Regions from separate parts of the Bradyrhizobium sp. LM2.9 genome, predicted to be linked through region 1. Evidence: predicted binding sites of a transcription regulator. Region 1 holds the regulator's gene; each other region holds the start of a gene.

Region 1 (5,112 bases):
GGCGCTTGGCCTGCCGCGCTCGCTGGTGATCAAGCGCATCGCTTATCGTGCTGCCCGATCGGGTCTCATCACCGGCGTGCTGCTTGCGACTGCCCGCGTCGCCGGCGAGACCGCGCCGCTGCTCTTCACCGCGCTGTCGAACCAGTTCTTCAGCCTCGGCCTGAACAAGACGATGGCGAACCTGCCGGTCACTATCAACAACTTCGTGCAGAGCCCCTACGCCTATTGGAAGCAGCTGGCCTGGAGCGGCGCGCTGCTCATCACCCTGACCGTTCTTGCCCTGAATATTGGCGCGCGCATCCTTGGCGCCGAGAGGACCGCAAAATGAGTGATCTTTCCGTATCGATGAGCGCGGCCGGCGGGCTGCCCCACGCGCCGGTGCTGCCCGAGGCCCCCCCCAAGGTGACCGTTCGCAACCTGAACTTCTATTACGGCGAGCACCACGCGCTGAAGAACATCAACCTGACGCTCGGCGCCAATCGCGTCACGGCGTTCATCGGCCCGTCGGGCTGCGGCAAGTCGACCCTGCTGCGCATCTTCAACCGGATGTACGACCTCTATCCGGGCCAGCGCGCCACCGGTCAGCTCATGCTCGACCAGACCAACATCCTCGACCCCAGGCTGGACCTCAATTTGCTGCGCGCCCGCGTCGGCATGGTGTTCCAGAAGCCGACGCCGTTCCCGATGACGATCTACGAAAACATCGCGTTCGGCATCCGTCTCTACGAGAAGATATCAAAGTCCGAGATGGACGGCCGGGTCGAGAAGGCGCTGCGCGGCGGCGCGCTGTGGAACGAGGTCAAGGACAAGCTCAACGCCTCCGGCCTGTCGCTCTCCGGCGGCCAGCAGCAACGCCTCTGCATCGCCCGCACCGTCGCGGTGCGGCCCGAGGTGATCCTGTTCGACGAACCCTGCTCGGCGCTCGACCCGATCTCGACCGCCAAGGTCGAGGAGCTGATCCAGGAGCTCTCCGAGGACTACACGATCGCGATCGTCACCCACAACATGCAGCAGGCGGCGCGCGTCTCCGACAAGACCGCCTTCATGTATCTCGGCGAGCTGATCGAGTTCGACGACACCAACAAGATCTTTACGTCGCCGACCGACCGGCGCACGCAGGATTACATCACCGGCCGGTTCGGCTGAGGAGACGCGACATGGGTTCTGAACATACCGCAAAGGCCTTCGACACCGACCTCCAGGAACTCACCCGGCTGGTTGCCGAGATGGGCGGCATCGCCGAGCGCATGATCGTCGATTCCGTCGACGCGCTGATCCGCCGTGACGTTCCGCTCGGCCAGCGCGTCGTCACCATCGACATCGAGCTCGACGCGCTGCAGAAGCGCATTGAGGAGCGCGCCGTGCTCACCATCGCCCGCCGTCAGCCGATGGCGGTCGATCTGCGCGAGATCGTCGGTGCCATGCGCGTCGCGACCGATCTCGAGCGCATCGGCGACCTCGCCAAGAACATGGGCAAGCGCGTCGCGGCGCTGGAGACGGATTTCCATCCGCTCAAGCTGTTCCGCGGCCTGGAGCACATGACCGACCTCGTGCAGCAGCAGGTCAAGTCGGTGCTGGACGCCTATGCCGCGCATGATTTGCCGGCGGCGATGGCGGTGTGGAAGGGCGACGAGGAAGTCGACGCCATCTGCACTTCGCTGTTCCGCGAGCTCCTCACCTACATGATGGAGGATCCGCGCAACATCTCGTTCTGCATCCATTTGATGTTCTGCGCCAAGAACATCGAGCGGATCGGCGACCACGCCACCAACATCGCCGAGACCGTGTTCTACATGATCGAGGGCCAGGCAATCACCGACAAGCGGCCGAAGGGCGATATGACGACCTTCGCCAGCTCGATACCAAACACCTAGGGAGCAACGACCGAGATGGGCGCACGCATTATGGTGGTTGAGGACGAGGAAGCCCTGACCGAGCTTCTCCGCTACAACCTCGAAGGCGACGGCTATGACGTCGAGACGGTCATGCGCGGCGACGACGCCGACACCCGTCTCAAGGAGCACATCCCCGATTTGATCGTGCTCGACTGGATGCTGCCGGGCCTGTCAGGCATCGAATTGTGCCGGCGGCTTCGCACCCGTCCCGAGACCAAGCAGCTCCCGATCATCATGCTTACCGCGCGCGGCGAGGAAAGCGAGCGGGTGCGGGGTCTTGCGACCGGCGCCGACGATTACATCGTCAAGCCGTTCTCGGTGCCGGAGCTCCTGGCGCGCGTGAAGGGCCTGCTGCGGCGCGCAAGCCCCGAGCGGCTCGCCGCCGTGCTCGCCTTTGGCGACATCGAGCTCGACCGCGACAAGCGCCGCGTGGCGCGCTCGGGCCGGCCGATCGATCTCGGCCCGACCGAATATCGCCTGCTGGAGTTCTTCCTGGAGCATCCGGGGCGGGTGTTCTCGCGCGAGCAACTGCTCGACAGCGTCTGGGGCCGCGACATCTACATCGACGAGCGTACCGTCGACGTGCATATCGGCCGCCTGCGCAAGCTGCTCAATCTCGGCCGCGAGCAGGACCCGATCCGCACCGTCCGCGGCGCCGGCTACGCGCTGGATGATCGTTTTGCCAAGGCGGAGCAGCAGGCGTAACTCGCTTCAAGCTCCGCCGTCGTTCCGGATCGACACGCGCTTTTGGCACGCTTGTCCGGGACGACATCAAGTGGGCCGAGGCGTCATCGTGTGACGGCGCCGCCCTTGCAGTCAGCTAAATCCGCTAGCTCAGCGCGGGCTCGGCTTCACCGGTGCGCGGCGCCGATCCGACGCCGGCTGATACGCGACGCGCGAGTGTTGTGCGCAATAGGGCAGGCCGGACAGCGCCTTGCCGCCGCAGAAGAAGAAGTCCGGGGTCGAGGGATCGCCGACCGGCCAGTGGCAGGTCGCCTCGTTCAGCTCGAGCAGCGTCAGCCGCTGGCTCATCGGCACCACGTTGTCGTAGGTGACCGGTTCGGCCTCCACTTCGACCTCGAAGGCCTGTGCCAGCGCGGTGTTGCCGCGCGAGATCGGGCGGGTCACCCGCATCATATGCTGCGCGGGGCGCGCCTTGCGCGGCCGGGGCGCTGCCGATGAAGGGCTCTTGGCGCGACCCGACAGGCCGAGCCTGTGCACTTTGCCGATCACGGCATTGCGGGTCACATTACCGAGCTCAGCCGCGATCTGGCTGGCCGAAAGTCCGGCCTCCCAGAGCTTTTTAAGCTGCTCGACGCGATCATCGGACCAGGTCAAAACTGTCATTGCACCCTTTCCCTCGCTGCCGGCCTGCCATCCTGGCGCCTCGCAGCGAATGCCTAAGCCTTTAAAAACCCGTGCCGCCAGAATCCCTTAAGGCTCGCCGGGCGTGACTAGAACGCCCGAACGTTTACGCCGGTACATAAGGACTTAGAGATCAGAACCACTGCACGAGATGTCGTATCTGACAATCCAAACGCTACAATATGGCGTGACTCCCGCGCAAGAGTCCGCCGACTCGCTTCCACATGTTCCGTGGTGAAATCCGCGAAATCGGCACCGCAAGACTACGGATTCAGCGTTTCGCGAGGCTTTCCGGGCGGCATTGACACCCGTCTTCCCAAGCATAAGATAGTGACACGTGCCGCCCCGAAAAGGCGGCACGTTTCGTTTTCCGGGCCGGTCAATGGTGCGTTGCGCAATGCACGCGTCACACCGTCCGCAACATCCAAGTGACATCATGACCAACAGCGCAGCGCCGCATTTGCTCCCCGTTTTCGCCAGAACCGACCTCGGTTTCGAGCGCGGCGAAGGCTGCTGGCTGATTGCGACCAATGGCGAGCGCTATCTCGATTTCACCTCGGGTGTCGCGGTGAACGCGCTCGGCCATGCCCATCCCGCGCTGGTCAAAGCGTTGCAGGAGCAGGCCACGAAGCTCTGGCACATGTCGAACCTGTTCCAGAGCCCGGATGGCGAGAAGCTCGCCAACCGCCTCTGCCATGAGAGTTTTGCGGACTTCGTGTTCTTCTGCAATTCCGGCGCCGAGGCGCTGGAGGGCGTGATCAAGCTGGTCCGCCATCATCACTTCTCCCAAGGGCATCCGGAACGTTACCGCATCATCACCTTCGAAGGCGCGTTCCACGGCCGCACGCTGGCGACGCTGGCCGCGACGGGATCTGCAAAATATCTGGAAGGTTTTGGTCCGCCGATGGATGGCTTCGACCAAATCCCGCATGGCGATATCGAGGCCGTGAAGAAAGCGATCGGTCCGCAGACCGCCGGCATCCTGATCGAGCCGATCCAGGGCGAGGGCGGCGTGCGCTCGGCAACCCCGGCCTTCCTCAAGGCACTGCGCCAGCTCTGCGACGACAAGGGCTTGCTGCTCGCGTTCGACGAGGTGCAGACCGGCATGGGCCGCACCGGCGATCTGTTCGCACACCGCCGTCTCGGCGTGACGCCCGATGTGATGTCGCTGGCGAAGGCGCTCGGCGGTGGCTTTCCGATCGGCGCAGTGCTGGCGACCGCGGATGCGGCGGCTGGCATGGGGCCCGGCTCGCACGGCTCGACCTTCGGCGGCAATCCGCTCGCGATTTCGGCTGCGAACGCCGTGCTCGACGTCATGCTCAAGCCCGGCTTTCTTCGACCACGTGCAGAGAATGTCGCTGCTGCTCAAGCAGAAGCTCGCCTCCGTGATCGATCGTCATAGCGATGTCGTCAGCGAAGTGCGCGGCGAGGGCCTGCTGATCGGCATCAAGGCCGTGGTGCCTTCAGGCGATCTCGTTGCAGCCTTGCGCGACGAAAAGCTGCTCACCGTCGGCGCCGGCGACAATGTCGTACGTTTCCTGCCGCCTTTGATCGTCACCGAAGCCGAGATCGAGGACAGCGTTGGGCGGCTCGAACGCGCCTGCACCGCGTTGTCCGGCAACAAGCGGGCGGCAAGCTGATGAGCAAGTCGCCCAATAAAGCACCGAAGCACTTCCTCGATATCGACGCGCTGCCGCTGTCGGAGCTCAAGAGCATGCTGGCTGCGTCCTCCGCGATGAAGGCGAAGCAGAAGGCGCATCAGCCGGTCAAGCCACTTGAAGGCAAGACGCTGGCGATGATTTTCGAGCGCCCCTCGACGAGGACGCGGGTGTCGTTCGATGTCGCCATGCGC
Region 2 (5,112 bases), 1.1 Mb from region 1:
GACATGAGGCCGGTCGAAGGCATCCGCTCGACCGGTGCGAGCTGGCTCTCCTGCATGCGCTTTGCCGTCGTGCCGCAGGTGACCGCGGGCTATGCCAGCTACGCGCTGCTGCGCTTCGAGGTCAATGTCCGGGAAGCCTCGGTGATGGGTTTCGTCGGCGCCGGCGGCATCGGCCAGGAGCTCGTCGTCGCCATCCGCAAGTTCTATTACTCGGACGTCAGCGCGATCCTGCTCACCATCATCGTCGCGGTCTTCGTCATCGACATCAGCACCGGCTGGCTGCGCGGCCGGCTGTTCGGCAGGGAGACGCGGACGTGACGGGGCGGCAGGAGATCGACACCGCAGCGCTTCGCGCGCGCTATCCTGAAATGTTCGACCGGCCGGCCTCCGCGCGGCTTGCGATGCCGGCGATGATCGTCGCGGCGTTCGCAATCCTGGTCTACGGCCTCGTCGATCTCGATTTCTCGCCGTCGCGGTTCTTCGCGGGCCTCAACCAGCTCGGCTGGATCAGCCTGATGATGATCCCGCCGGATCCCGGCTCGTCGCTGCCGATCTATCTGAAGGCGCTGGGCGAGACGCTGTCGATCGCGCTGCTCGGCACGACGCTTGCTGCCGTGTTCGCGCTTCCGGTCAGCCTGTTGGCCGCCCGCAACGTGGTGCCGTCGAGCATTCTGCGCTTCCCGGTGCGACGTTTCCTGGATTCGATCCGCGGCGTCGATACGCTGATCTGGGCGCTGGTGTGGATCAACGTGGTCGGGCTCGGCCCGTTTGCCGGCGTGCTCGCCATAGCGGTGTCCGATTTCGGCGCCTTCGGAAAACTGTTCTCGGAGGCGATCGAGGGCGCCGACCAGAAGCAGGTCGAAGGCATCCGCGCGTCCGGCGGCAGTGCGATGCACGAGATCCGTTTCGGTTTGTTGCCGCAGGTCCTGCCGGTCATCGCCGGCCAGGTACTCTATTTCATCGAGTCGAATACGCGCTCGGCCACCATCATCGGCATCGTCGGCGCCGGCGGCATCGGGCTCCAGCTTGCCGAGCAGATCCGGGTGCTGGAATGGCAGAAGGTGTCGTTCCTGATCCTGATGATTCTGGTCGCGGTCGCCGCGATCGATTTCGTCTCAAGCAAGCTGCGCTTCGCCATCATCGGGCGAAGGGCGGTGGCTTAATCGCAGACACCGTAGCGTCCATTTCATGGTTGCTACGACTCCACCAGAAACTCCACCCGCTCGGCGGCGAAGCGCGAATGCTTGGTGACCAGCGGCTTGCCGTCGAGGTCATGGTCGGTCGCGTCGACCACCAGGATCGGCCGTCCCAGCGCCAGATCGAGCCGTGCGGCGTCGGTTGCGTCGACGATGCCGGCGGTGATGCGGGTCGCGCCGCGCCGATAGTCGCGGACGCCGTAATGCTCGAGCAGTTTCGTCATCGAGCGCGTCGCGGCGAATACATTGCCCGCCCCCGGAAACAATTCCGCCGACAGCCAGGTGGTGGAGACGCAGATCGGCGTGCGGTCGGCGAGGCGCATCGCTTCGATCCGCACCAGTGGTGCGCCGGCCTTCAATCCAAGTTCCCGCGCGAGTTCGCGGGTCGCGGCATCATCGGACGCTTCGATCAACCGGCCATGCGGTTCGCGGCCATCCGCGCCGACGATCTCGGAGAAGCGGGTCCGCGAGCGCAGCGGATAGGCGAGCTTCTGCGCCTCGACATAGGTTCCGCTGCCGCGCTCCGCCCGCACGATGCCGCGCTCGGCAAGCGCGGCCAGCGCGCGCCGCACGGTGTGGCGGTTCACGCGATAGGTTTCGGCGATCTCCATCTCGCCCGGCAGCTTGTCGCCGGCCGCAAAGCGGCCGTCGGCAATGCCGCGCTCGATGCCGTCGGCAACGAGGCGCCACAACGCGACGCCCGAGGAGGCTGTGTCCTGAATGCTCATGTGGCCGGGAAGCTACTCCAGAAATCACGCCCTTGTCACGAAACAGTCATGGCGCTCCCGTATCAAGTTGTCTAGTATCATAGACAACTTGGATTCGACAAGTTCGGCAAACAGGTTCGGTGGATTTGGTGACCCAGCACAACAATCAGCAAGCCCGGCGCAAGGCCGCAATGGCCGTGCTGGCGCACGCGGAGGCGGGCGAGATCGCCGCCCGCCTCCGCGCTCTCGCCCTGCCGGCGTATCAGGATTTGCGTGCGCCGGAAAATGGCCTCGTCATGCTGCGGGGCCGGGTCGGCGGCGACGGTGCGCCGTTCAATCTCGGCGAAGCCACGGTGTCGCGCGCCGCGATCAGGCTCGCGAGCGGCGAGGTCGGCTTCGGTTACACGCTTGGTCGCGACGGTGAGAAGGCGCGGCTGATCGCGCTGTGCGATGCGCTGGTGCAGTCCAGCGATTTCGGCGGCGCGGTGGAGCGGGAAATTATCGCGCCGTTGCGTGAGCAGCTTATGGTCAGGCGTAAGCACGCGGCGGCCGAGACCGCCGCGACGAAGGTTGATTTCTACACCATGGTGCGCGGTGAAGGGTGAGATCATGACTACGATTACGGAACTGCCGCCGGGGTTCGCCGACAAGGTGCTGTCGGCGCAATCGACCTTTCGTTCGGTCATGGACGCGATGGCGCGGCCGGGGTCGGTCCAGCGCATCGTGCCGACATCAGGAGCGCCTCATATAATGATGCGCGGCACCGCGGCGATCGCGCTGACGCTGTTCGACCACGACACGCCGCTCTGGCTCGATGCGCGCATGTCGGAAAGCACCGACGTGACAAAATGGCTGAAGTTCCACACCGGCGCGCCGGTGGTGCAGGATTCCTCGATCGCAGGCTTCGCGCTGATCAGCGACGGCGGAGCACTGCCTTCGCTCGAGCGCTTCGCGCTCGGCACCAGCGAATATCCGGATCGTTCGACCACGTTGATCCTTCAGGTCGAGAGCCTAGACTCGGGGCGCAGCTTCGAGCTGCGCGGCCCCGGCATCAACGGTGTCGCGACGCTCCAGGCCTCGATCAGGCCGTTCGACCTGTTCGAGCGCCTGCGCGTCAATGAGACGCTGTTTCCGCGCGGCACCGATGTGGTGCTGGTCGCCGAGGACGCCGTGGTTGCGATCCCCCGCACCACGCGTGTCGTGAACAAAGGAAGCTAGCCGCATGTATGTCGCAGTCAAAGGCGGCGAACGCGCCATCGAGAACGCCCATCGCCTGCTCGCCAGTGCACGGCGCGGCGACCAAAGTGTTGCGGAAATTTCCCTCGACCAGATCTCGGAGCAGCTTGGCCTCGCCGTGGACCGCGTCATGAGCGAAGGCTCGCTCTATGACCGCGAGCTCGCGGCGCTCGCAATCAAGCAGGCGCGCGGCGATCTGATCGAGGCGATCTTCCTGGTCCGCGCCTTCCGCGCCACGCTGCCGCGCTTCGGCGCCAGCGAGCCGGTCGAGACCGGCGCGATGCGGGTGCAGCGGCGGGTGTCCTCGACGTTCAAGGACATTCCCGGCGGCCAGATCCTCGGCCCGACCTTCGATTATACCCACCGCCTGCTCGATCCCTCGCTCGCCGAAGGTTTTGTGCCGGAAGCGCCGGCGACGGCCGAAGCATCGACAGCGCCAACGCCGCGGGTGACCGACATTCTCGGCCGCGACGGCCTGATCGAATCCTCGCCGCAGGCCGAGGAAGGCGCCAGCGTCGGCGACCTCACCCGCGAGCCGCTGAACTTTCCCGCGGATCGTGACCTGCGCCTGCAGAACCTCGCGCGTGGCGACGAAGGTTTTCTGCTGGCGATGGGCTATTCCACCCAGCGCGGCTACGGCCGCAATCATCCCTTCGCCGGCGAGATCCGCTTCGGCGAGGTCGAGGTCGAATTCTCGGCGGAAGACGTCGGCTTCGCCGTGCCGCTCGGCTCGATCGAGCTGACCGAGTGCCAGATGGTCAACCAGTTCAAGGGCTCTGCGACGGAAGCGCCGTGCTTCACCCGCGGTTATGGCCTTGCCTTTGGCCAGAGCGAGCGCAAGACCATGTCGATGGCGCTGGTCGACCGCGCGTTGCGCGCGCGCGAACTCGACGAAGAGGCCCTCGCCCCGGCGCAAGATGAAGAATTCGTGATGTCGCATTCGGACAACGTCCAGGCGACCGGCTTCGTCGAGCATCTGAAGCTGCCGCATTATGTCGACTTCCAGTCCGAGCTCGGCCTGTTGCGCAAGCTGCGCCAGGAATTCGCCGATGCCAATGCCAACGCCATGAAGGAGGCCGCGGAATGAACGCGCCCGCCTACAATTTTGCCTATCTCGACGAACAGACCAAGCGGATGATTCGCCGCGCGATCCTCAAGGCGATCGCGATCCCGGGCTATCAGGTGCCGTTCGCCAGCCGTGAAATGCCGATGCCCTATGGCTGGGGTACCGGCGGCGTGCAGGTGACCGCTGCGATCCTCGGCCCCCAGGACGTGCTGAAGGTGATCGACCAGGGCTCCGACGACACCACCAATGCGATCTCGATCCGAAAGTTCTTTGCCAAGACCGCCGGCGTCGCCACGACCACAGGCGACGGAAGATGCAACCGTGATCCAGACCCGTCACCGCATCCCGGAGACGTCGCTGCACGAGAATCAGGTGCTGGTCTATCAGGTGCCGATTCCAGAGCCCTTACGTTTCCTCGAGCCGCGCGAGACCGAGACGAGGCGCATGCACGCGCTGGCCGAATACGGCTTGATGCATGTGAAGCTCTACGAGGACATCGCTCGCTTCGGCCACATCGCGACGGCTTACGCCTATCCCGTGAAGGTCAACGCGCGCTACGTGATGGACCCGTCGCCGACGCCGAAATTCGACAATCCCAAGATGGACAATTGCCCGGCGCTGCAACTGTTCGGCGCCGGCCGCGAGAAGCGCATCTATGCGATCCCGCCCTATACGCAGGTCGTGTCGCTTGACTTCGAAGACCATCCCTTCGAGCCGTATCGCTTCAACGCACCGTGCGCGCTGTGCGCGGCTGAAAAGTCCTATCTCGACGAGATCGTCACCGACGACAAGGGCGGGCGCATGTTCGTCTGCTCCGACACCGACTATTGCGAGGGCCGCCAGGCCGCGGGCCACCACGGCAGCCTGAGCGCCGCGCCGTACAAGGAGAAGGCGGGCTCACATGGTT
Region 3 (5,112 bases), 640 kb from region 1:
TTTGCCATTCTGCGGGATGGCGCAGCCGGGGCGCATGCGGCCCTCCGCAACAAGCCATTGCTGGCTCAGACGAACCTCGCTAGGCCTGTGATCAATATGGACACAGGGGAAGCGAAGGCATGACTGAAGCCGCCAGTTCCGGAGCTGCCACGGGCGCAATGAGCGGCCTGCGCGTCATCGATCTCACGCGCGTGCTCGGCGGTCCCTATTGCACCCAGATCCTCGCCGACCACGGAGCCGACGTGATCAAGGTCGAGCCGCCCGCAGGCGACGAGGTGCGCGACTGGGGCCCTCCCTTCCACGAGGAAGACGCCGCCTATTTCATCGGCATCAACCGCAACAAGCGCTCGATCGGCCTCGACCTCGCCTCCGAGGGCGGCCGCCTCGTGCTGCTCAAGATGCTGGAAAGCGCCGACGTCCTGATCGAAAACTTCAAGCCGGGCACGCTGGAGAAATGGGGCATCGGCAGCGAGGTGCTGCGCGAGAAATTCCCGCGCCTGGTGCATTGCCGGATCTGCGGCTTCGGTGCCGACGGCCCGCGCGGCGGCAATCCCGGCTATGACGCCATCATCCAGGCCATGACCGGCATGATCGCGGCGACCGGCTCGCCCGAGAGCGGACCGATGCGGATCGGCGTGCCGCTGGTCGACATCGGCACCGGCCTCTATGCGGCGATCGGCATCCTGATGGCGCTGTCGGAGCGGCAGCGCTCGGGCCAGGGCCAGTTCCTGGAGACGACGCTGTACGAGACCGGCCTCGCCATCATGCATCCGCACACCGCGAATTATTTCATGCATGGCAAGCCGCCGTCGCTGACCGGCAACGAGCATCCCAACCTCGTGCCTTACGCGATCTTCCCGACCAAGACCGACGACATCTTCATCGGCGTCGGCAATGACGGCACCTTCCGCAAGCTCGCCAAGGAGATCGGCAAGCCCGAGCTCGGCACCGATCCGCGCTTTGCCCGCAACAAGGACCGCATCGCCAATCGGGAAGCGCTGCGCGCCGAGCTTGCCGCCGTGTTCAGCCAGCACGAGGCCGAGCCACTGTGCAATCGCCTGCTTGCCGCGGGCCTTCCCGCGGGCCCCGTGCAGAAGATCGACCAGGCGCTGACCAACCCGCATACGATCGCCCGCGGCGATATCATCGAGAAGGACTGGTACAAGGGCGTGGCGTCGCCGATCCGGCTTGATCGCAGCAAACCGAGCCTGCGCCGCCTGCCGCCGAAATTCAGCCAGCACTCGGCCGAGGTGCTGGGCGAGTTCGGCTACTCCAAGCCCGAGATCGACGCGATGGTCGAGCAGGGCACGGTCTGCGGCCCCGAGCGCAAGCGCTGAGGCGTGACGCTATTGAACTGACAACGCGCCGCAAGGAAGGTGCGCTCCCTCGCCCGCTTGCGGGAGAGGGTTGGGGAGAGGGTGCCTCCGCAGTGAGACTCAAGAGGAGAGAGCCCTCACCCGGCGCGTTGCGCCAACCTCTCCCGCAAGCGGGAGAGCTTGGAGCCCGCGGGCCGCGCGTCTGCCTCGCGCTATTCTGCTGACGACGCAGCGACCCAACCCATCACTCCCGAATGCTGCACCGCGAACGAAGAAACCTGCCCGCTCCGCATTCGCCTATTTGCCTGCTTCCCTTTTCCAGCGCTTGCCGCTTTCGTTTCGGCCGCTTACACAGTCATGTGAACGTCATATGGCGCTGCTAGCGCAAGCGATCATTTTTGACGGCCCAAGGGAGGTTTACTTGATGGCTCTTCGATACTTTGGAGCGGCTGCCGCTGTTGCACTCACGGTTGGAATGTCGGCCTCGCCGGCCTTGGCCGTGACCGAAATCCAGTGGTGGCACGCGATGACCGGCGCCAACAACGACGTCATCGTCAAGCTCGCCACCGACTTCAACGCGGCGCAGAGCGACTACAAGGTGATCCCGACCTACAAGGGCAACTACGCCGATACGATGAACGCCGGCATCGCGGCCTTCCGCGCCGGCAACGCGCCCCACATCATGCAGGTCTTCGAAGTCGGCACCGCGACCATGATGGCGGCGACCGGCGCCGTGAAGCCCGTCTACAAGCTGATGGCCGAGGCCGGCGAGAAATTCGATCCCAAGGCCTATCTGCCCGCGATCAGCGGCTATTACTCGACCTCCAAGGGCGAGATGCTGTCGTTCCCCTTCAACTCGTCGTCGACCGTCATGTGGGTGAACCTCGACGAGCTCAAGAAGGTCGGCGTCGAGATCCCGAAGACCTGGCCCGAGACGTTCGCAGCCGCCAAGAAGCTCCACGACAACGGCCATCCGACCTGCGGCTTCTCCAACTCCTGGGTCACTTGGGTCAATCTCGAACAGCTCTCGGCCTGGCACAACGTGCCGCTCTCCAGCAAAGCCAACGGCCTCGACGGCTTCGACACCAAGCTCGAGTTCAACGGTCCGCTCCAGGTCAAGCATCTCGAGAAGCTGGTCGAGCTGCAAAAAGACAAGACTTACGACTACGCCGGTCGCACCAACACAGGCGAAGGCCGCTTCACTTCGGGTGAGTGCGCGATCTACCTGACCTCGTCGGCCTTCTTCGGCAACGTCAAGGCGCAGGCCAAGTTCAACTTCACCGCGGCGCCGATGCCGTATTATCCGGACGTCAAGGGCGCGCCGCAGAACTCGATCATCGGCGGCGCCTCGCTCTGGGTCATGGGCGGCAAGTCGGCCGACGAGTACAAGGGCATTGCGAAGTTCATGACATTCCTCTCTGACACCGACCGCCAGATCTACATCCACAAGGCCTCGGGCTATCTGCCGATCACCAAGGCGGCCTACGCCAAGGCGAAGGAAGAAGGTTTCTACAAGGACCAGCCCTACCTCGAGACCCCGCTGCTCGAGCTGACCAACAAGGAGCCGACCGAGAATTCGCGCGGTCTGCGCCTCGGCAACATGGTTCAGCTGCGTGACGTCTGGTCGGAAGAGATCGAGCAGGCGCTGGCTGGCAAGAAGACCGCCAAGCAGGCGCTCGATGCCGCCGTCGAGCGCGGCAACACGATGCTGCGTCAGTTCGAAAAGACCGCCGTCAAGTGAGGCGATGAGCGGCAGGTCGCGACCCGGCCTGCCGCTCAGCTGACATCATGCAGAAGCAAGCCATTTTCCAATCAAGGCTATTGCCCTACGCGCTGGTTGCGCCGCAGCTTGCGATCGTCCTGATCTTTTTCTACTGGCCGGCTGCGCAGGCTGTCATTCAGTCCTTCCTGCTCCAGGACGCCTTCGGTCTCTCGACCAGCTTCGTCTGGTTCGACAATTATCTCGATCTCTTCAGTGACGCCGCCTATTTCGAGGCGATCGTCCGGACCTTCTTCTTCTCGTTCGCGATCGCGGTCTCTTCGCTCTCCGTGGCCCTGCTGCTGGCGGTCATGGCGGACAAGCCGATGCGCGGCGGCTCGCTGTATCGCACGCTGCTGATCTGGCCCTACGCCGTCGCGCCGCCCGTCGTCGGCGTGCTCTGGATCTTCATGCTGCATCCCTCGCTCGGCGTGCTCTCGCGCTATCTGCGCGAAGCCGGCATCGACTGGAATCCGCTGCTCGACGGCGACCAGGCCGCGGCGCTGATCATCCTTGCCGCCGCGTGGAAGCAGATCTCATATAATTTCCTGTTCTTTCTCGCCGGCCTGCAAGCGATTCCGAAGAGCGTGTTCGAGGCAGCCGCGATCGACGGCGCGCGTCCGATGCGGCGCTTCTGGACCGTGACCTTCCCGCTGTTGTCGCCCACGATCTTCTTCCTGCTGGTCGTCAACATCGTCTACGCCTTCTTCGACACGTTCGGCATCATCGACACCATGACCCGCGGCGGTCCGGGAACGTCGACGGTGACGCTGGTCTACAAGGTCTATTCCGACGGCCTGCTCGGCGGCAATCTCGGCAGCTCCGCGGCGCAATCGGTGATCCTGATGGTCATGGTGATCGTGCTGACCGGAATCCAGTTTCGCTTCGTCGAACGCAAGGTGACCTACTGATGGTCGAGGAAGAGGGCTTTCGGCGCTACGTCGCTCACGCCATTTTGTGGATCGGGATCGCGATCGTCGCCTTCCCGGTCTACATCGCGTTCGTCGCCTCGACCCAGGACAACGCGCTGATCGCGAACGGGCAGATGTCGCTGCTGCCGGGCGGCCATTTCTTCGAGGTCTACTACCAGACCATCTTTGTCGGCACGAGCGGCTCGACCCGCGAGCCCGTCGGCAACATGATGCTGAACTCGCTGGTGATGGCGCTGCTGATCGCGGTCGGCAAGATCGCGATCTCGATCATCTCGGCCTATGCGATCGTGTATTTCCGCTTTCCGTTCCGGATGCCGATCTTCTGGATCATCTTCATCACCCTGATGCTGCCGGTCGAGGTGCGGATCTATCCGACCTACAAGATCGTCGCGGACCTCCACATGCTCGACAGCTATGCCGGCCTGGCGCTGCCGCTGATCGCCTCAGCCACCGCGACGCTGCTGTTTCGCCAGTTCTTCATGACCGTGCCGGACGAGCTGCTGGAGGCGTCGCGCATCGACGGCGCCGGTCCCCTGCGCTTCTTCTGGGATACGCTGCTGCCCCTGTCGCGCACCAACATGGCGGCGCTGTTCGTGATCCTCTTCATCCTCGGCTGGAATCAGTATCTCTGGCCGCTGCTGATCACCACGCGCGACGACATGCAGACCATCCAGGTCGGCATCCGCAAGATGATCACCACCACCGACGCGCTGACCGAATGGCCGATCGTGATGGCGACAGCCGTGCTGGCGATGCTGCCGCCGGTGTTCGTCGTCGTCGCCATGCAGAAATTGTTCGTGCGCGGACTCGTGGAGACGGAAAAGTAAATCCCATGGCTAACGTTACCCTGCGCAACGTCCGCAAGACCTATCCCGGCGGCATCGAGGCCATCAAGGGCGTCAACGTCGATGTCGGCGACGGACAGTTCTGCGTGCTGGTCGGTCCCTCCGGCTGCGGCAAGTCGACATTGCTGCGCATGGTCGCGGGCCTCGAAACCGTCACCGGCGGCGAGATCGACATCGGCGGCCGAATCGTCAACCAGGTCGAGCCCGCCGATCGCGACATCGCGATGGTGTTCCAGAACTACGCGCTCTATCCGCATATG
Region 4 (5,112 bases), 2.0 Mb from region 1:
GGCTCGCAAGGCGGTGGCAAGGAGAAGCGAATGCACTATCCTGTCTTGGTGAATATCCCCGCAAGCCTTCATTGAGCAGGATGCCCATGAAGAAACCAAAAACGGCGAGCGCTGCGAAGGCTAAAAAGGGCCTGAAGACCAGCGCCAGCCGCGCCAAAGCTGCCCCCAAAAGCCCGGCCAAGCGCCCGGCCAGGCGTTCGATCAAACCGTCGGGGCGCGAAGCGTCGGCCGATGACGGAGCTAAGACGGCCATCAAGACGGCCATCCGCAACCTCCGGAGCAAGCTCAAGGGGGCGCTGCGGCGGGTCGCGGAACTCGAAGCCGCCGCCGACACCGACTTCCTGCTCGAGATTCCGAACCGGCGCGGCTTCGAGCGCGAGCTCGCGCGCGCCGTCGCCTACATGAAGCGTTACCGCGCCAGCGGCGCGCTGATCGTGCTCGACGTCGATCGGTTGAAGCCGATCAACGATTCCTTCGGCCATGCCGCCGGCGACGAGGTGCTGAAGGCGATTGCCACAACGCTGGCGCGGCAGATCCGCGCCTCGGACGTGGTCGGCCGGCTCGGCGGCGACGAGTTCGCGCTGCTGCTCTGGAATCTCAGCGAGACCGACGCCAAGGCGAAGGCCGCGGCCTTCGAGGAGGCCATCGACGAATTGTCCTTTGTGTTCCACGGTCAGCACGTGAGCGCGGGCGCCTCTGCCGGCGTCGCCCTGCTTGGCATGCAGTCCGACGCCGCGCGCGCGCTGGAGGAGGCCGATGCCGCCATGTATGTGCGCAAGGCGCACCGGCGGCATGAACCGGGCATCAGGCTCGTCAGCAGCTGATTTCAGAGCGTGCCGAGGTCTTCCGGTACATTGCCGAAGCGGCGGAGCAGTTTGGCGTCACCGAATTCGCCGGTCATGGGATTGCCGCTGCGGCTGAACGCGACCGCGCCGATGTGGCCGGCGCTGTGCGACATAATTTCGGCGCGCCGTAACGCGGCCGCCGAGGTCTGGCATTCTTCGGCCGCACCTGCGACCGGCGATCCGTCGTCGTCGGTCAGGAAGGGTAATGCTACGTAATAGGTGACATCGGACATGGTCGGCTCCGATAGCTGACAGCTCAGGCGGCGCTGCTCTTGCTCCGCATCGTGCTGCGTGAGGACTCCGGAATGCAGCCGGCGGAAATCGCCGCCCGCAATTCTTCGAGCTCGGCCTCCAGATATTCATTGGCCATGATCAGCGCCTTGATGGTGCTGCGCAGATTGCCGTCGCACATGGCGATCGCCTGATCGCAGGCTTGTTCATAATGGCTGTTGTCGAGAAGGGCGGTTGCCGTCATCTGCGTTTTCCTTGGCATTTTCCTGGGGCGCTCGGTGCCAAAATGTTCTTATTTTGTTCCTTTGGAGTCAAGCGGATTCACGTGCGGCGGGCCGCCGCAAAGCCATTCCCTGTGGATCAGGCGATGATGTCCGGCGTGATCTGATCTTCGATGAACGCGATACGGTCGCGCAACAACAGCTTGCGTTTCTTCAGCCGCTGTAACCGCAACAGGTCGGGGGCGGGCGATTGATGCAGTGCATCGATCGCCGCATCGAGATCTCGGTGTTCCTGGTGCAACCGGGCGAGCTCGGATTCGAGTTCGCGCTCGTCTTCATTGGTCATGTTTGCGGTGGCCGAAAAACCGATAGGCGTGAGAGAGATTAAGGCTGTGGATGCCCTGTGGAAATTATCGTCCTTGCGCGGCGTGATCGCAAGCGATCTGCGACCGTCGCTCGCCGATCTCCCGCGACATATTTCTGCGGCTTGCGACGGCGCTGCGCAAGCACGTTGATATCATGGATTTTTCCCGCGTGGTTCCCTTGCTCACGCTTCGTTACATATGAATTTTCAAAAATGACGGTGCGACGACGGATACCCATCGACAGAACGAATCGGTGATGTAGACTTCCTTGTCCGGATCGAATCCTAAAGGTTCAAACTACCGAGGAGGTTTCGAATGACAATTCAGGCACATCTCGTTGAATTGGAGCGGAAGCACAAAGTTCTCGAAAACGAACTGCACGAAGCTCTCGTGCACCTTTCAACAGACGACCTGCAAATTGTTGAGTTGAAGCGCCGGAAGTTGATGGTCAAGGACCAGATCGAGCGTCTCAGGCACGGCGACACGCTCCACTAGTAACCCCGTAATAGCGTAAAATTGATCGTACCCTTTCACGCAGGGGTGAGAGCCTGTGCGCTCATCCTTGCGGCAAGGTGCGCGCCGCGCAATCATTGCGCGAGACCGAGCCCTGCGAGTTCGGCGACGTGATCCGCGATCGCGAGCGATGACGTCAATCCGGGCGACTCGATGCCGAACAGATTGACCAGGCCTTCGACGCCGTGATCGCGCGGGCCCTGCATCAAGAAATCCTGCGTGGCCACCGCCGGCGGCACGATCTTCGGGCGGATGCCCGAATAGCTCGGCATGAGCGCGTCGTCAGGCAGCGTCGGCCAGTATTTGCGGATCGCCGGGTAGAAGCGCTCGGCGCGTGACGGGTCGACCTCGTAGTCGATCGTCTCGATCCATTCGACGTCAGGGCCGAAGCGTGCCTGCCCTGCCATGTCCAGCGTCAGGTGCACCCCTAGCCCGCCGGGCTCGGGCACCGGATAGATCAGGCGCGAGAACGGCGCCCTCGCATTGCAGCTGAAGTAGTTTCCCTTGGCGAGGTAGGCCCGCGGAATCCGGTCCAGCGGCATGCCGTCGATGTTGCGCGCTACCGTGGTCGCCGAGAGCCCCGCGGCGTTGACGAGGAGGCTGCATTGCAGCGTCATCGGCGCTTCGCCGCCCGCCTCGATCTCGATGACGCCGGCGGTCGCCTTGGCGCGGATCAGCGGGGTGTGAAACGCGAAGGCCGCACCCGCGTCCTCGGCTTCACCGCGTAGCGAGAGCATGTAGGCGTGGCTGTCGATGATGCCGGTCGACGGGGACAGCAGCGCGGCATCGCAGGCAAGCGCCGGCTCCAGCGCGCATGCCGCCTCGCCCGTGAGCAACTGCATGTCGAGCACGCCATTGGCTTCGGCATGCGCCTTGATCGATTGCAGCTTCTCGGTCTCTTTCGGATTGGTCGCGACGATCAGCTTGCCGCAATTCCTGTGCGGGATGCCGCGCTCGGAGCAGTAGCGGTAGAGCGCGTGCTTGCCGTCGACGCACATGCGCGCCATCCAGCTCCCGGCGCGGTAGTAGATGCCGGCATGGATCACCTCGCTGTTGCGCGAGGAGGTGATGGTGCCGATGGCCTCGGCTTCCTCGAGCACGATCACCTCGCGCCCGGCCTGCGCCAGCTTTCGAGCCACCGCGAGCCCGACCACGCCGGCTCCGATGACGACGCAGTCGACCCTATCCATGGCTGTGCAGGACGTCCGCTCGAAGCGAAGGAGGCCTCAGACCTGGGGAGGACGGCGCGGGGGCGTTTTCCGTTAAGGAGGCATTTATCATGTCAGGGCAATTGCCGTATTTGGCGTCACATTTTTCCGTTGCACGTACAGGCGTTTACCCGATCCAAACCGGCGAGGCCAGACAATCCGACGTTGAAATCGCGGGTGGCTGATGGCTGAGAAGAACTGGCACGTGGGCAGCACGCTTCCGATTGCGGTGCAGGCCGTCGTGTGCCTGGCCGCAGCCGTCGCGCCTGCGCGCGCCTTTGCCCTCTCCGACAGCTTCGCCCCGCCGAGCTATCTCGGCGAGCTCAATCCCAACGTGATCTGGGAAGCCTTGATCGCGGGTGTCGTCATCTGCTCGTTCCTCGCCGCGATCGCGCTGTGGATCCATTCCTCGCTGCGCCGGACCAGGCGTCTGCAGCTGCGGCGCAATGCCTTCATCTCCTCCGCCATGAACAATCTCAACCAGGGCGTGGTGATGACGGATGCGCAGCGGCGCGTCATCTTCTGCAACGATCGCTATCTCGAGATTTACGGCCTCGGCCGTTCAGAGCTCTGGTCGGGCATGACGGGACCCGACATCCTCGCGTTGCGGCGCAAGCGTGGCGTCCTCGGCGTCGCCTCCGACGACGAGTTCTACGAAAAGGCGGCAAGCACCAACGGCTTGATCACCGAACTGCCGGACGGGCGGGCCATCCTGGTGAAATATTTCGTGCTGCCCAACGGCGGCTCGGTGGCGACGCATCTGGACGTTAGCGAGCAGCGTAGGCTGTCGCGGCAGCTCGCCTCCACCAAGCAGTTCCTGGAAACGGTGCTGGACAACGTGCCGGCCTGCGTGGCCGCGAAGAGCATCGAGGATGGCCGCTACATCTTCGCCAACAGCGCCTATGAGCGCTTCTGGGGATTTTCGCGGGACCAGGTCGTCGGCAAGAACGCGCGCGAGCTGTTCGGGCCGAATTCGGCGGCCAGCATCGAGGCGACCGATCGGGCGGCGCTCATCGCGCCCGCCGGCCAGTACCGCAACGAATTCGAGGTCGAGCGCGGCGCGACCCAGCGCATGGTGGCCTCGATCCGGATCGTGGTCCGCAACGAGAGCAACAAGCCTGAATTCCTGCTGGTGGTGTTCGAGGACATCACCGACCGCCGCTCGCTGTCGCAGGAGCTGGAGAGCACGAAGAAGTTCTTGGAGCTCGTGGTCGACAACATCCCGGTCGCGCTGATCGTCGAGCAGGTCAAGGACGGCCGCTATCTGCTCGCCAACCGCAGCGCGGAGACGATCCTGAACCGCAGACGCGAGGACGCCACGGGCCTGACCGCGTCCGACATCTTCAATCCCAAGGAAGCCAAGCTGATCATCGCGCGCGACGAAGCCGCGATCAAGAAGCGCGGGATGATCACCGAAGAGCATCCGATCTCGACCAAGGACGGCCTGCGACTGTTCCTCACCCGTCGCGCCACCGTGCTGAGCGACGCCGGCGAGCCGCAATATCTGATCAAGACCCACGAGGACGTCACCGATCGCCGGCAGACCGAGTCGCGCATGGCGCACATGGCCTATCATGACGGCCTCACCGATTTGCCGAACCGTGCCGCTTTCTTGCAGGCGCTGACCCAGATGATCGAGGCCTGCGAAGGCACCGGCGAGGAGTTTGCCGTTCTGTGCGTCGACCTCGACGGTCTCAAGGAGGTCAACGACGTCTTCGGTCATGCGCAC

The links. The regulator PhoB, encoded in region 1, activates phosphate uptake and scavenging genes when phosphate is short. The targets are predictions, from matches to a motif close to TGTCATNNANCTGTCAT.
Region 2: phnF (phosphonate metabolism transcriptional regulator PhnF) is a predicted target of PhoB. The motif match lies at 1,958-1,974, and genes of this name have one in related genera.
Region 3: ugpB (sn-glycerol-3-phosphate ABC transporter substrate-binding protein UgpB) is a predicted target of PhoB. The motif match lies at 1,670-1,686, and genes of this name have one in related genera.
Region 4: ACVWW3_RS23885 (YdcH family protein) is a predicted target of PhoB. The motif match lies at 1,875-1,891, and genes of this name have one in related genera.

Annotation. Positions count from the first base shown of each region.
Region 1 is NZ_JBSRYJ010000002.1:6,610,301-6,615,412, forward strand. Features, by position in the region: gene pstA (phosphate ABC transporter permease PstA) at 1-328, shown strand, start outside; gene pstB (phosphate ABC transporter ATP-binding protein PstB) at 325-1,146, shown strand; gene phoU (phosphate signaling complex protein PhoU) at 1,158-1,874, shown strand; gene phoB (phosphate regulon transcriptional regulator PhoB) at 1,890-2,600, shown strand; gene ACVWW3_RS33860 (GcrA family cell cycle regulator) at 2,730-3,242, opposite strand; partial or broken gene ACVWW3_RS33865 (acetylornithine transaminase) at 3,697-4,900, shown strand; gene argF (ornithine carbamoyltransferase) at 4,900-5,112, shown strand, end outside.
Region 2 is NZ_JBSRYJ010000002.1:5,507,787-5,512,898, reverse strand. Features, by position in the region: gene phnE (phosphonate ABC transporter, permease protein PhnE) at 1-318, shown strand, start outside; gene phnE (phosphonate ABC transporter, permease protein PhnE) at 315-1,163, shown strand; gene phnF (phosphonate metabolism transcriptional regulator PhnF) at 1,196-1,924, opposite strand; gene phnG (phosphonate C-P lyase system protein PhnG) at 2,044-2,508, shown strand; gene phnH (phosphonate C-P lyase system protein PhnH) at 2,513-3,121, shown strand; gene ACVWW3_RS28565 (carbon-phosphorus lyase complex subunit PhnI) at 3,126-4,226, shown strand; partial or broken gene ACVWW3_RS28560 (alpha-D-ribose 1-methylphosphonate 5-phosphate C-P-lyase PhnJ) at 4,223-5,112, shown strand, end outside; gene phnK (phosphonate C-P lyase system protein PhnK) at 5,107-5,112, shown strand, end outside.
Region 3 is NZ_JBSRYJ010000002.1:5,970,762-5,975,873, forward strand. Features, by position in the region: gene ACVWW3_RS30775 (CaiB/BaiF CoA transferase family protein) at 120-1,337, shown strand; gene ugpB (sn-glycerol-3-phosphate ABC transporter substrate-binding protein UgpB) at 1,741-3,057, shown strand; gene ugpA (sn-glycerol-3-phosphate ABC transporter permease UgpA) at 3,105-3,986, shown strand; gene ugpE (sn-glycerol-3-phosphate ABC transporter permease UgpE) at 3,986-4,834, shown strand; gene ACVWW3_RS30795 (sn-glycerol-3-phosphate import ATP-binding protein UgpC) at 4,840-5,112, shown strand, end outside.
Region 4 is NZ_JBSRYJ010000002.1:4,571,925-4,577,036, reverse strand. Features, by position in the region: gene ACVWW3_RS23905 (GGDEF domain-containing protein) at 87-824, shown strand; gene ACVWW3_RS23900 (hypothetical protein) at 827-1,078, opposite strand; gene ACVWW3_RS23895 (hypothetical protein) at 1,102-1,320, opposite strand; gene ACVWW3_RS23890 (YdcH family protein) at 1,437-1,643, opposite strand; gene ACVWW3_RS23885 (YdcH family protein) at 1,978-2,157, shown strand; gene ACVWW3_RS23880 (NAD(P)/FAD-dependent oxidoreductase) at 2,250-3,365, opposite strand; gene ACVWW3_RS23875 (sensor domain-containing protein) at 3,568-5,112, shown strand, end outside.